DNA from 3 places in the Streptomyces sp. NPDC096105 genome. Region 3 is predicted to be linked to each of the others. Evidence: riboswitches for the same ligand, from Rfam matches in the RefSeq annotation. Region 3 holds a riboswitch; each other region holds the start of a gene.

Region 1 (4,365 bases), on a different contig from region 3:
CGGGTCCAGCACGGCCCGGCCCCCGGCCGGCGAGGACGCCTGCGCGAAGTGACGCCGGGGGATGCGCCCCGCCCGCCGCGCGAGCCGTCCCGCCTCCACCGCGCTCCGCATCGCGGACGCCATCAGCACCGGCTCCTGGGCGCGGGTCACCGCCGACGCCAGCATCACGCCGGCGCAGCCCAGCTCCATCGCCAGCGCCGCGTCGGACGCGGTGCCCGCCCCGGCGTCCAGGATCACCGGCACGCCCGCCCGCTCCACGATCAGCTCGAAGTTGTGCGGGTTGCGGATGCCGAGACCGGACCCGATCGGCGAGCCCAGCGGCATCACCGCCGCGCAGCCCACGTCCTCCAGCCTCCGCGCCAGCACCGGGTCGTCGTTGGTGTACGGCAGCACCGTGAACCCGTCGTCGACCAGCGTCTCCGCCGCGTCCAGCAGCTCCACCGGGTCCGGCAGCAGGGTCCGCTCGTCCGCGACGACCTCCAGCTTCACCAGGTCCGTGCCCAGCGCCTCCCGGGCCAGCCGCGCGGTGAGCACGGCCTCCCCGGCGGTGAAACAGCCGGCCGTGTTCGGCAGCACCTCGACGCCCAGCTTCCGCAGCACCGACAGCACCGACCCCTGCACCGAGGGGTCCACCCGCCGCATGGCGACGGTCGTCAGCTCGGTGCCGGACGCCACCAGCGCCCGCTCCAGCACGTCGAGGCTCGGCGCCCCGCCGGTGCCCATGATCAGCCGGGACGTGAAGGTCCGGCCACCCAGGACGAGGGGATCGTCGGCCATGGTCAGCCTCCTTGGACGGCGGTGAGGACCTCCACCCGGTCCCCTGCGGACAGGGGGGTGGCGGGCCACTGCGCGCGCGGGACGACGGTTTCGTTGAGAGCGGCGGCCACTCCCGAGGGGGCCGCGGTGAGCGACCTCACGACGAGGTCGAGAGCCGTGCCGGGCGGGAACCGCCGGGGCTCGCCGTTGACGGTGACGGTGACCGTGGGGTCCGGGGCGTTCATACGGACTGCTCCGCGAGGACGGGGGCGCCGAAGCGCCGGGGGGTGAACGGGAGGGCTTCTTCGGGCAGCTCGCCGGTGGTCAGCACCTGGGCCATGGCGTCGCCGGTCACGGGCGTCAGCAGCACGCCGTTGCGGTGGTGGCCGGTGGCCAGCAGCAGCCCGGCGAGGCCGGTCGGGCCGAGCAGCGGCGCGTTGTCGGGGGAGCCGGGGCGCAGACCGGCGGTCGTCTCGGTGAGCGGCAGCTCGGTGAGGCCCGGCACCAGCTCGTGGGCGTCGCGCAGCAGCTCGTAGACGCCGCCCGCGGTGACCGTGGTGTCCCAGCCCAGCTCCTCGCTGGTCGCGCCGATCACCAGCTCACCGCTCTCGCGCGGCACCAGGTAGACGTGGCTGCCGCGCACCACGGCCCGCACCGTGCGGCTCAGGAACGGCTCGGGGCGGTCCGGCATGGCCAGCCGCAGCACCTGCCCCTTCACCGGCCGCACCGGCGGCAGCACCTCCGGCGGGACGCCCGCCAGCCGCCCGCTCCAGCTTCCCGCGGCCAGCACCACCTGGCCCGCGGCCGCCGCACCGCCGTCCGCCGTGACCACGCCGGTGGCGCGGTCGCGGCGGACGACGAGCCGCTCGGCCCGGGTGCGGTGCAGGGCGACGCCGGCCCGCTCGCAGGCGGTCAGCAGCGCGGACGCCAGCCGGCGCGGGTCGATCTGGTGGTCGCCGTCCACCCGCAGCCCGCCGCGCACGCCCGGCGCGAGCATCGGCTCCAGGCGCCGGCACTCCCGCCCGGTCAGCCACTGCGAGTCCAGGCCGGAGCGCTGGTGCAGGGCGTGCAGCTCGCGCAGGTGGGCGCGGTCGTCGGCGTCCAGCGCCACGGCGAGGGTGCCGCAGCGGCGGTAGCCGAGGTCCTGGCCGGTGCACTCGGCCAGCTCGGCCGCGAAGCCGGGGTAGCGGCGCGCCGAGGCCAGGTTGAGGCCCAGCAGCGTCTGCTCACCGTGGTGCAGTTCGGTGACGGCGGCCAGCATCCCGGCGGCCACCCGGGCGGCGCCCCCGCCCGGCTCGGGGTCCACGACGGCCGTGGCGAGACCGGCCTGCGCGGCCCGCCAGGCCGTGACCAGGCCGATGATCCCGCCCCCGACGACGAGGACGTCCGCGGTACGCGTGGGCGACATGGGCGTCCAGCCCCTCCCTTCGCCGGCATGACCCGGATCAGGTTCGTACGGTCGGAGGCCGCCAGCCTCCCTCTCAGCCCGGTGCGTCCGGACTCCCGCGAGTGCGTGTACGCGGGCCACCCTAGCCCGCGCCGCGCCGCACCCGTAAGGGACCCCGCCCGGCAGCGGTCCGGCGTGGCGGGCGCGGGTGTCTATGGTGAGCGGGTGAGCGAGCAGACGCAGGAACCGGGAGGGGCCGCGCCGCGCCGGGTCGTGGTGGCGGGCGCGGGCATGGCGGGCGTGCAGACCGCGGCGGCGCTGCGGGAGCGGGGCTTCACCGGCGAGGTGACGCTGATCGGGGCGGAACCCCACCAGCCGTACGACCGGCCGCCGTTGTCCAAGGCGGTGCTGCTGGGCACCGCCGAGAGCTCCGCCTTCGACGTGGACTTCGAGGAGCTCGGCATCGCACTGCGGCTGGGCTGCGAGGTGACGGGCCTGCGCCCCGGCGACCACGAACTGGACACGGAGGCCGGGCCCGTCCCGTACGACGTGCTGGTGATCGCCACCGGCGCGGAACCGCTGCGGCTGCCCGCCGCGGAGGGCGTGCCCGGGGTGCATCTGCTGCGCACCCTGGACGACGCCGAGCGGCTGCGGCCGGTGCTCGCCGCGCGCCACGACGTCGTGGTGGTGGGGGCGGGCTGGATCGGCGCGGAGTTCGCCACGGCGGCCCGCGAGGCGGGCTGCGCGGTCACCGTCGTGGAGGCCGAGGAGCGGCCGCTGGCGGGGGTGCTGCCCGCGGAGGTGGCCGCGCCGATGACCGCCTGGTACGCGGAGGCCGGCGTCACCCTGCGCACCCGCGCGCGCGTGAGCGGCGTCGAGCCCGGCGCCGTGCTCCTCGACGACGGCAGCCGGCTGCCCGCCGGCGCGGTGGTCGTCGGCATCGGCGCCCGCCCCGCCACGGCCTGGCTGGCCGGGTCCGGGATCGCCCTCGGGACGCACGGCGAGGTCGTCGCCGACGCGCACCTGGCGACCTCCCTGCCCGATGTGTACGCCGTCGGCGACTGCGCGTCCTTCCCGTCCGCCCGCTACGGCGAGCGCCTGCTGGTCCACCACTGGGACAACGCCCTGCAGGGGCCGCGCACGGTCGCCGCGAACATCGTCGGCGGGACCGCGGGCCGCGAGGCGTACGACCCGGTGCCGTACTTCTGGTCCGAGCAGTTCGGGCGGTTCGTGCAGTACGCCGGCCACCACGCGGACGCGGACCGCACGGTGTGGCGCGGGAACCCTTCCGACCCGGCGTGGAGCGTCTGCTGGCTGCGCGGGGGCCGGCTGGTCGCGCTGCTCGCCGTCGGGCGGCCCCGGGACCTGGCGCAGGGGCGGCGGCTGATCGAGGCGGGCGCCGCGATGGACGCGGAGCGGGTGGCCGACCCGGCGCGGCCGCTGAGATCGGCGGCCGTCTGACACCCCGCCGTCGGGGTCCGCCGCCGACGCGCCCGCCCGGTGGGACGGGGCTGGCTTCCGACTGTCGGTGGCAGGTGGCAGGCTTGTCCCGTGACCGAGATTGACGCAAAGATCGATGCTCTCGTCCCCGCCTGGCTCACCCTCCCCGACATCGCCGAGAAGCTCGGCGTCGAGGTGACGCGCGTCCGGCAGCTGGTCAAGGAGGGCCAGCTCATCGCCGTGCGCCGGGGGGAGAACCGCGCGCTGCACGTCCCCGCCGCCTTCATCGACGGGGACAAGGTCGTCAAGGGCCTGACCGGAACCCTGACGCTCCTGCGGGACGACGGCTTCACGGTCGAAGAGATGCTGGAGTGGCTCTTCACCCCCGACCCCAGCCTGCCGGGCACGCCCGCCCAGGCCCTCGCGGAGAACCGCGGCACGGAGGTGAAGCGCCGGGCCCAGGCCCTCGCGGTCTGACCGCGCCCGCCCCTGTCCGAACACCGTTCCCGACGGCCGGGGCCCACCGCCCCGGCCGCGGACTGCCGCGTGCGGGTTCCGCGGGCGCGGGGCCGGGGTGCCGGGCGGGTGCCTGTTCCCGCCCGGGGCCGCGGGCCTGTCGCGCCCCGCACCGGCGCTGGGCCCTGCCCGCCCCTCGTGCTGGCGAGTTCTCGTGTGCGGGTCCGGTGGGCGCGGGGTGTGCCGTGCGTCCGGGCCGCCGGACTCCCGGGGCCGGACCGCCGTGCGGTGCTCATGAGGCACCGCATAGGGTTCCGGCGGCGGGT
Region 2 (4,365 bases), on a different contig from region 3:
CCTCTGGTGTCAGGGTCCATGCCCGGCCAGTCCGCGGCGAATGACGGGGTAGGCGATGCGCGAATCCGTACAGGCAGAGGTCATGATGAGCTTTCTCGTGTCGGAGGAGCTTTCCTTCCGCATTCCGGTGGAGCTGCGTTATGACACCTGTGATCCCTACGCGGTGCGGCTGACCTTCCATTTGCCCGGAGACGCCCCGGTGACGTGGGCGTTCGGCCGGGAGCTGCTGGTCGACGGCGTGGGCAGGCCCTGCGGCGAGGGCGATGTGCGGGTCGCGCCGGTCGACCCCGACACCCTGGGCGAGGTGCTGATCCGGCTGCAGGTCGGCAGCGACCAGGCGCTGTTCCGCTCGTCGGCCGCCCCGCTCGTGGCCTTCCTCGACCGCACCGACAAGCTGGTGCCGCTGGGGCAGGAAGGGGCGCTCGCCGACTTCGACGCCCATCTCGACGACGCGCTGGACCGCATCCTCGCGGAGCAGAGCGCCGGCTGAGGCGTTGGGCCGACCGGGTGGGCCGGTGGCGTAACGCTTCAGCGCGCCCCCGGCCCGGCGCCCGACCCGCGACGGGGGACGTCAGCGCTTGCGGCGTCGGCCCCGTCCGCCCCGCACCATGGCCGGCCGGGGCTCCGGCGCGTGTCCCGCCGTCTGCCCGGACACCGGGGCCCGGTCCGCCGGGCGGTCGGCCGAGACGACCAGCGCGGCCAGGGCCGTGGTGACCGGCACGGAGGCGACCAGGCCGATCGAGCCGATCAGCGTGCGCACGATCTCCTCCGCGACCAGCTCGCTGTTGGCGACCGTCCCCACGCCGCTCTGCGCGACCGAGAACAGCAGCAGCAGCGGCAGCGCGGCGCCCGCGTAGGCGAGTACCAGGGTGTTGACGACGGACGCGATGTGGTCGCGGCCGATGCGGATGCCCGCGCGGTACAGCGCGCGGCGTCCCATCGACGGGTTGGCCTCGTGCAGTTCCCACACCGCGGACGTCTGGGTGACGGTCACGTCGTCGAGGACACCGAGTGAGCCGATGATGATGCCCGCGAGCAGCAGGCCGCTCATGTCGATGTCCGGATAGAGACCGTGGATCAGGCCGGTGTTGTCGTCCGTATTGCCGGTGAGGGCCGACCAGCCGATGAACACGGACCCCAGGATGCCGATCAGCAGCAGCGAGACCAGGGTGCCGAGCACCGCCACCGAGGTGCGGGCCGACAGCCCGTGACAGAGGTACAGGGCGAGCAGCATGATCAGGCTCGCTCCCACCACCGCCACGACCAGCGGGTTCGAGCCCTGCAGGATCGCCGGCAGGATGAAGAAGGTGAGCACCAGGAAGCTGACCGTCAGCGCGACCAGAGCCATGACGCCCCGCAGCCGGCCCACGGCCACCACGGCGAGAGCGAAGACACCGGCGAGCAGCGCCAGGGGGAAGCGGCGGTTCACGTCGGCGACCGAGTACTGCAGGTCCTCCGGTGCGGAGGGCTCGTAGGCGACGACGACGCCCTGGCCCTCGCTCAGCTGCCGGGACTGGTCCGGCTGCACGATCTCGGTGAACGTCCGGCCCTTGTCCTTGCCGGTGTCGACCCGGATCGTCGCCTTCTTGCAGGTGCCGTTCGCCTGTCGCTGGGCGGAGGATCCCTCGGCGGTGGAGGTGTCACCGGTCGGGACGCCGGCGGAGGGGTTCGCGGAGGCGCAGTCCATCGCCACCACCTCGGTGACGGTGGCCTGCTGCGTCTGGCGGTCGAAACCGACGCCGGTGCGCTCGTGGGCGGGGGCGCCGCCCGGCCACAGGACGGCAAGGCCGACGAGGACCGCGGCGGCGAAGGGGATGAGGACCGCGGCGATGACCTTGCGCAGGTGGCGGGAGACGGGGGTGGCCGGGCCGTGGCTGTGGCTGTGTCCGGGAGCGTGCCCGTGGTGGGCCCCGCCCGTCGGCACCGGATCACCCGGCGTCACCGGGGCGTTCAAGCGCCGGTGGGAGCCGGTGTGCTCGTGCGAGCCCGTGCGCCCCTGCCCGGGGCCGTGCTCGTGCCGCTGCCCAGGACCGTGCCCGGGCTGGGCGTCGGCACCGTGCGGTGGCTCGGACGGCGGGTACGGAGGCGGAGAGTTCGAGGTCACCGACCGATCATCGCAAGAAGGAAGGGGGCCCTCTGGTCACCGCGCCAGAAGTGCCGCTAGCGTGGAGGCACGTTTTGTACACGCGGGAGCTCGGAGCACCGGGCTGAGAGGGCGCTGACCTCCGTCCCAGCGATGTTCCACGTGAAACATCACCGACCTCGAGTGATGTTTCACACGGAGCGTCGACAGACGGAAACCGCTGCGTCGACCGCCGAACCTGTTACCGGGTAATGCCGGCGTAGGGAGTAGGTCTCATGACCAACAAGGACGCACGCACGCCTGCCTCCGCGCAGAACCCGACGGAGACGTCGGAGGCCACGGAGGCCGGGAAGTCCATCGGCTGGCACAAGGCGTACGTCGAGGGCAGCCGCCCCGACCTGCGCGTGCCGGTCCGTCAGGTGCACCTCACCAACGGGAAGTCGGTCACTCTGTACGACACGTCAGGCCCGTACACCGACCCGCTCGTCGACACCGACGTCCGCCGGGGACTGGCCCCGCTGCGCGAGAACTGGATCGTCGCCCGCGGCGACACGGAGGAGTACGCGGGCCGTCCCGTCCGACCCGAGGACGACGGGATCAAGCACACCTCGCCGCGTGGGGGCCTGCGCAATCTCGACGCGGTCTTCCCCGGCCGGCCGCGTCAGCCCCGCCGGGGCCGTGACGGCCGGGCCGTCACCCAGCTCGCGTACGCGCGCCGGGGCGAGATCACGCCCGAGATGGAGTTCGTGGCGGTCCGGGAGAACGTCTCCCCCGAGGTCGTCCGCGAGGAGATCGCGGCAGGCCGCGCGGTGCTGCCCGCCAACGTCAACCACCCGGAGACCGAGCCGATGATCATCGGCAAGCGGTTCCTGGTGAAGGTCAACGCCAACATCGGCAACTCGGCGGTCACGTCCTCCATCGAGGAGGAGGTGGAGAAGATGACCTGGGCGACCCGCTGGGGCGCCGACACGGTCATGGACCTCTCCACCGGCCGCAACATCCACACCACCCGCGAGTGGGTGCTGCGCAACTCCCCCGTCCCCATCGGCACGGTGCCGCTCTACCAGGCGCTGGAGAAGGTCGACGGCAAGGCCGAGGAACTGACCTGGGAGATCTACAAGGACACGGTCATCGAGCAGGCCGAGCAGGGCGTGGACTACATGACGGTCCACGCGGGTGTCCGCCTCGCGTACGTGCCGCTCACCGCGAACCGCAAGACCGGCATCGTCTCGCGCGGCGGTTCGATCATGGCGGCGTGGTGCCTGGCGCACCACAAGGAGTCGTTCCTGTACGAGCACTTCGAGGAGCTGTGCGAGATCCTCGCCGCGTACGACGTCACGTACTCGCTCGGTGACGGCCTGCGGCCCGGGTCCATCGCGGACGCCAACGACGAGGCGCAGTTCGCGGAGCTGCGGACGTTGGGCGAGCTCAACAGGATCGCCAAGCGGCACAACGTACAGACCATGATCGAGGGGCCGGGGCACGTCCCGATGCACAAGATCAAGGAGAACATCGACCTCCAGCAGGAGATCTGCGAGGAGGCGCCGTTCTACACGCTCGGTCCGCTCACGACGGACGTCGCGCCCGCGTACGACCACATCACCTCGGGCATCGGCGCCGCGATGATCGCCTGGTGGGGCACGGCCATGCTCTGCTATGTCACGCCCAAGGAGCACCTGGGCCTGCCCAACCGGGACGACGTGAAGACCGGCGTCATCACGTACAAGATCGCGGCTCATGCCGCCGACCTCGCCAAGGGCCACCCGGGCGCCCAGGAGTGGGACGACGCGCTCTCCGACGCGCGCTTCGAGTTCCGGTGGGAGGACCAGTTCAACCTGGCCCTCGACCCGGACACGGCCCGTGAGTTCCACGACGAGACCCTCCCGGCGGAGCCGGCGAAGACGGCCCACTTCTGCTCCATGTGCGGCCCGAAGTTCTGCTCCATGAAGATCTCCCAGGACATCCGCCGCGAGCACGGCGGCAGCCGCGCCGAGATCGAGGAGGGCATGGCCCAGAAGTCCCGCGAGTTCGCGGCAGCGGGCAACCGCGTGTATCTGCCGATGGCCGACTGACGCAGGGGGAGGCGGTGCCGACGGCCCCGTGGGCGTCGGCACCGCCTCCGGTCCAGCGGCGTGTCAGGGTTCCCACGTAACCGAGGCTGGGGCCGCGGGCGTGGGCCACCGGGCAGGTGACCTCAGAGCAGATCGGCTCTCCAGGCGACCAGACCTGGCCGGTCCGCCTCGTCGAAACCCACCGCGATCGGCTTGTCGCCCTCACCCGTC
Region 3 (4,365 bases):
GTACGCGGTCGGCTGGCGCTTCGGCAAGCGCAAGCTCGCCCCGCGGATCAGCCCCGGCAAGACCCGCGAGGGCCTGCTGGGAGCGGTCGCCTTCTCGATGGCGGCGGGCGCGCTGTGCATGCAGTTCCTGATCGACGACGGCGTGTGGTGGCAGGGCCTGCTCCTCGGCCTCGCGGTCGCCGTCAGCGCCACGCTGGGCGACCTCGGTGAGTCCATGATCAAGCGGGACCTCGGCATCAAGGACATGGGCACGCTGCTGCCCGGCCACGGCGGCATCATGGACCGCCTGGACTCCCTCCTCCCGACGGCGCCGGTGGTGTGGCTGCTGCTGGCGATCTTCGTGGGCACGGGCTGAGGTCCGTCCTCCTGCCGCCGCACGGCCCCCGTCCTCCCGGAGGACGGGGGCCGACGCGTGCCGCCGCTCTCCAGGAGCGCGGCCCGGTCGACGCGCCCGGACTCCAGGTGATCCGCGGCGCACGCTTCGTGCAGGCGCCCGGCATGGGCCACGCGCTGCCTGCGGCCACAGGCGGAAGCAGCCGTTCCTCCGCGTGATCTTCGGGTGGCACAATCCCCGGGCATGACGCCGGATCCGCTGGTGGAACGTGCTCGTGCGCTGTGGCAGGACCTGGCCGGTGCACCCGTGGAGTTCGGACGACCCGCCGCCGGCGTGGTCGTCTCACCGGCGTCGAAGCTGTGTCCGCCCTCGTGGTGCGGGATCGTGGTCCTGGACGGAGCGGGGATCATCACGGTGCCGACGGACGAGGCCGCGGCGGCATATCAGGCCTGGCCGAGAAGGACGGCGCATCCGTCCGTCCTGACGGTGCCGGAGCATCGCGGACGCGGACCGGCGAAGACGGTGGCCTCTGCGGCGGTCGCGCACGCTCTCGGCGCGGGCCTCATGCCGCAGTGGAGAGGCCGACGGGCATCGTCCCGACGGGTCGCCCGCTCGTTCAGGTGCCGGGAGATCGGAGCCCAGTTGAGTGTTCGGCTCGGCGAGGACGGAGGGGCGGCACCGGCCACGATCCGCCCGGGGCTGCCGAGCCGCGACCGGTGACGAGCACCACCGACCGGTGCGGCGGCCGACGCCTGCGGGTCACCCTTGTGGATCTGCGACACTGGTACAGCCATGCCTAAGCCCGGAGAACTCACATTCGTAGCGCCGCGCGGAGCCAAGAAGCCGCCGCGGCATCTTGCCGATCTCACGCCTGCCGAGCGCAAGGAGGCGGTCGTCGCGGTCGGTGAGAAGCCGTTCCGTGCCAAGCAGCTCTCGCAGCACTACTTCGCGCGGTACGCGCACGATCCGGAGCAGTGGACCGACATCCCCGCCGGTTCGCGCGGGAAGCTGCGGGAAGCGCTGCTTCCCGAGCTGATGAGCGTCGTGCGGCACCTGTCGACCGACCAGGGGACGACCCGCAAGACGCTGTGGAAGCTGTTCGACGGGACGCTCGTCGAGTCGGTGCTGATGCGGTACCCGGACCGGGTCACCATGTGCATCAGCTCGCAGGCCGGGTGCGGCATGAACTGCCCGTTCTGCGCCACCGGGCAGGCCGGGCTGGACCGGAACCTGTCCACCGCCGAGATCGTGCACCAGATCGTGGACGGGATGCGGGCGCTCCGCGACGGCGAGGTGCCCGGCGGGCCCGCGCGGCTCAGCAACATCGTGTTCATGGGCATGGGCGAGCCCCTCGCCAACTACAAGCGGGTCGTCGGTGCCATCCGCCGGCTCACCGACCCCGAGCCCGACGGGCTCGGCCTGTCGCAGCGCGGAATCACCGTGTCGACGGTGGGCCTCGTGCCGGCCATCCACCGGTTCTCCGACGAGGGCTTCAAGTGCCGGCTCGCCATCTCGCTGCACGCCCCCGACGACGAGCTGCGCGACACCCTCGTCCCCGTGAACACCCGGTGGAAGGTGCGCGAGGTGCTCGACGCCGGGTTCGAGTACGCGGCGAAGTCCGGGCGGCGCCTGTCCATCGAGTACGCGCTGATCCGGGACATCAACGACCAGGCGTGGCGCGGTGACCGGCTGGGGCGGCTGCTCAAGGGGCGCCCCGTGCACGTCAACCTCATCCCGCTCAACCCGACGCCCGGCTCCCAGTGGACCGCGTCGCGGCCCGAGGACGAGAAGGCGTTCGTCGAGGCGATCGCCGCGCACGGTGTGCCGGTCACGATCCGGGACACCCGTGGACAGGAGATCGACGGGGCGTGCGGTCAGCTCGCCGCGACCGAGCGGTAAGGTGACCCCGGTCAGTACATCTGAACAGGCAACATCCGAATAAGCACACCTTCAGTACACCTTCATATTCCGACAGGGGAGCGCCACAGCGCTGAGAGTGCGGCACCGGCCGCAGACCCTCCGAACCTGGCCCAGGTCATTCTGGGTAGGGAGATCGGTCATCACTCGAGCTGTTGCGCCCTGCCCGGGACCCCGCCCAGGGGTCCCGGGCAGGGCCGCGTCTCTTCCTGGTCACTCCAGGAGGGATCAAGTGGACATCACCAAGAAGGTCACGGCCCTGGCGGTCGGTCTGGGGCTCGTCACGCTGTCCGCCTGCGGGTCGTCCGGCGCGGACGGCAGCAGCGGCAGCGGCGAGGGCTCCAAGACCGTGACCCTCGTCAGCCACAACTCGTGGGCCGTGTCCGAGGACGTCGTCGCCGCCTTCGAGAAGCGGTCGGGCTTCAAGCTCAAGGTCCTCGAGGACGGCGACGCGGGGCAGGCCGTGAACAAGGCGATCCTGACCAAGGACAACCCCCAGGGGGACGTCTTCTTCGGCGTCGACAACACCCTGCTGTCCCGCGCCCTCGACAACGGCCTCTTCCAGCCCTACGAGGCCAAGGGCTCCGACCTGATCCTGCCCGAGTACCGGGCCGACGAGGACAAGCACCGGGTCACCCCGGTCGACACCGGTGACGTCTGCGTCAACTACGACAAGGCGTGGTTCGAGAAGAAGAGGCTGACCCCGCCGAAGACCTTCGACGACCTGGTCGATCCCGCCTACAAGGACCTCCTCGTCGTCGAGAACGCCGCCACTTCCTCGCCCGGCCTCGGTTTCCTGCTCGGCACCGTCGCCGAGTACGGCGACGGGGGAGGCTGGGAGGACTACTGGAAGAAGCTCAAGGCCAACGGCGTCAAGGTGGTCGACGGCTGGGAGCATGCCTACAACGAGGAGTTCTCCGGCTCGGCCGGCGGCAAGCAGGCCAAGGCGGACCGGCCGCTCGTCGTGTCGTACGCCTCCTCGCCGCCCGCCGAGGTGATCTACGCCGACCCGCGGCCCGACACCGCCCCCACCGGCGTCGCCGAGGGCACCTGCTTCCGGCAGGTCGAGTACGCGGGGCTGCTGAGCAACGCCGAGAACCCCGAGGGCGGCAAGGCGCTGCTGGACTTCCTGGTCAGCAAGACGTTCCAGGACGACATGCCGCTCAACATGTTCGTGTACCCGGTGCGCGAGGGCGCCCAGGTGCCCGAGGAGTTCGTGAAGTTCGGGCCGCAGGCGAAGGAGCCGCGGACCATGGACCCGGCGAAGATCGCCGAGAACCGTGACCAGTGGGTCAAGTCGTGGACCTCGCTCGTACTGAAGTGACCCCGCGCCGGCCCGGACGGTGGCGCCGGAACGCGGCCCGGCTCGGCCTGATGGCCGTGCCGGCCGCGTTCTTCGCGGTCTTCTTCGCCTACCCGGTCGCCGCGATCGTCGCCCGGGGACTGAAGGCCGACGGCGGCTGGCAGCCCGGACGGATCGCGGACGTGCTGGCCCAGTCCGACATCCGCCAGGTGCTGTGGTTCACCACCTGGCAGGCGCTCGTCTCCACGGTCCTCACCCTGGTGACCGCCCTGCCCGGCGCCTACGTCCTGGCCCGTTTCGACTTCCCCGGCAGACAGGTGCTGCGGGCGGTGATCACCGTGCCGTTCGTGCTGCCGACGGTCGTCGTCGGCACGGCGTTCATGGCGCTCGTCGGGCGGGGCGGACTGCTGGACGAGCTGTGGGGCGTGCGTCTCGACACCACGGTCTGGGCGATCCTCCTCGCCCACGTCTTCTTCAACTACGCCGTGGTCGTCCGCACCGTGGGCGGACTGTGGGCCCAGCTCGACCCGCGTCAGGAGGAGGCCGCGCGGATGCTCGGCGCCTCCCGTCTCACCGCCTGGCGCACGGTCACCCTCCCGGCGCTCGCCCCCGCGGTGGCCGCCGCCGCGCTGATGGTCTTCCTCTTCACCTTCACCTCCTTCGGCGTGGTGCAGATCCTCGGCGGTCCCGCCTTCTCCACCCTGGAGGTGGAGATCTACCGGCAGACCGCCGACCTCTTCGACCTGTCCACGGCCGCCGTCCTCACGACGATCCAGTTCCTCGCCGTCGGCGCGATCCTCGCCCTGCACGC

Evidence for each region. Region 3 has a riboswitch for thiamine pyrophosphate ahead of ACIQ8B_RS17290 (thiamine ABC transporter substrate binding subunit). Riboswitches for the same ligand answer to the same signal wherever they lie in the genome.
Region 1: linked by a shared signal. The riboswitch ahead of thiO (glycine oxidase ThiO) and the one ahead of ACIQ8B_RS17290 (thiamine ABC transporter substrate binding subunit) in region 3 are both predicted to bind thiamine pyrophosphate.
Region 2: linked by a shared signal. The riboswitch ahead of thiC (phosphomethylpyrimidine synthase ThiC) and the one ahead of ACIQ8B_RS17290 (thiamine ABC transporter substrate binding subunit) in region 3 are both predicted to bind thiamine pyrophosphate.

Annotation. Positions count from the first base shown of each region.
Region 1 covers NZ_JBIWGC010000001.1:180,612-184,976, reverse strand. The annotation lists gene ACIQ8B_RS00835 (thiazole synthase) at 1-777, opposite strand, end outside; gene thiS (sulfur carrier protein ThiS) at 780-1,001, opposite strand; gene thiO (glycine oxidase ThiO) at 998-2,164, opposite strand; TPP riboswitch at 2,162-2,273, opposite strand; gene ACIQ8B_RS00820 (NAD(P)/FAD-dependent oxidoreductase) at 2,369-3,604, shown strand; gene ACIQ8B_RS00815 (Rv2175c family DNA-binding protein) at 3,695-4,060, shown strand.
Region 2 covers NZ_JBIWGC010000002.1:156,939-161,303, reverse strand. The annotation lists gene ACIQ8B_RS03480 (SsgA family sporulation/cell division regulator) at 56-490, shown strand; gene ACIQ8B_RS03475 (YibE/F family protein) at 572-2,104, opposite strand; TPP riboswitch at 2,177-2,366, shown strand; gene thiC (phosphomethylpyrimidine synthase ThiC) at 2,359-4,155, shown strand; gene ACIQ8B_RS03465 (hypothetical protein) at 4,278-4,365, opposite strand, start outside.
Region 3 covers NZ_JBIWGC010000009.1:237,555-241,919, forward strand. The annotation lists gene ACIQ8B_RS17280 (phosphatidate cytidylyltransferase) at 1-355, shown strand, start outside; gene rlmN (23S rRNA (adenine(2503)-C(2))-methyltransferase RlmN) at 1,127-2,233, shown strand; TPP riboswitch at 2,298-2,403, shown strand; gene ACIQ8B_RS17290 (thiamine ABC transporter substrate binding subunit) at 2,484-3,575, shown strand; gene ACIQ8B_RS17295 (iron ABC transporter permease) at 3,572-4,365, shown strand, end outside.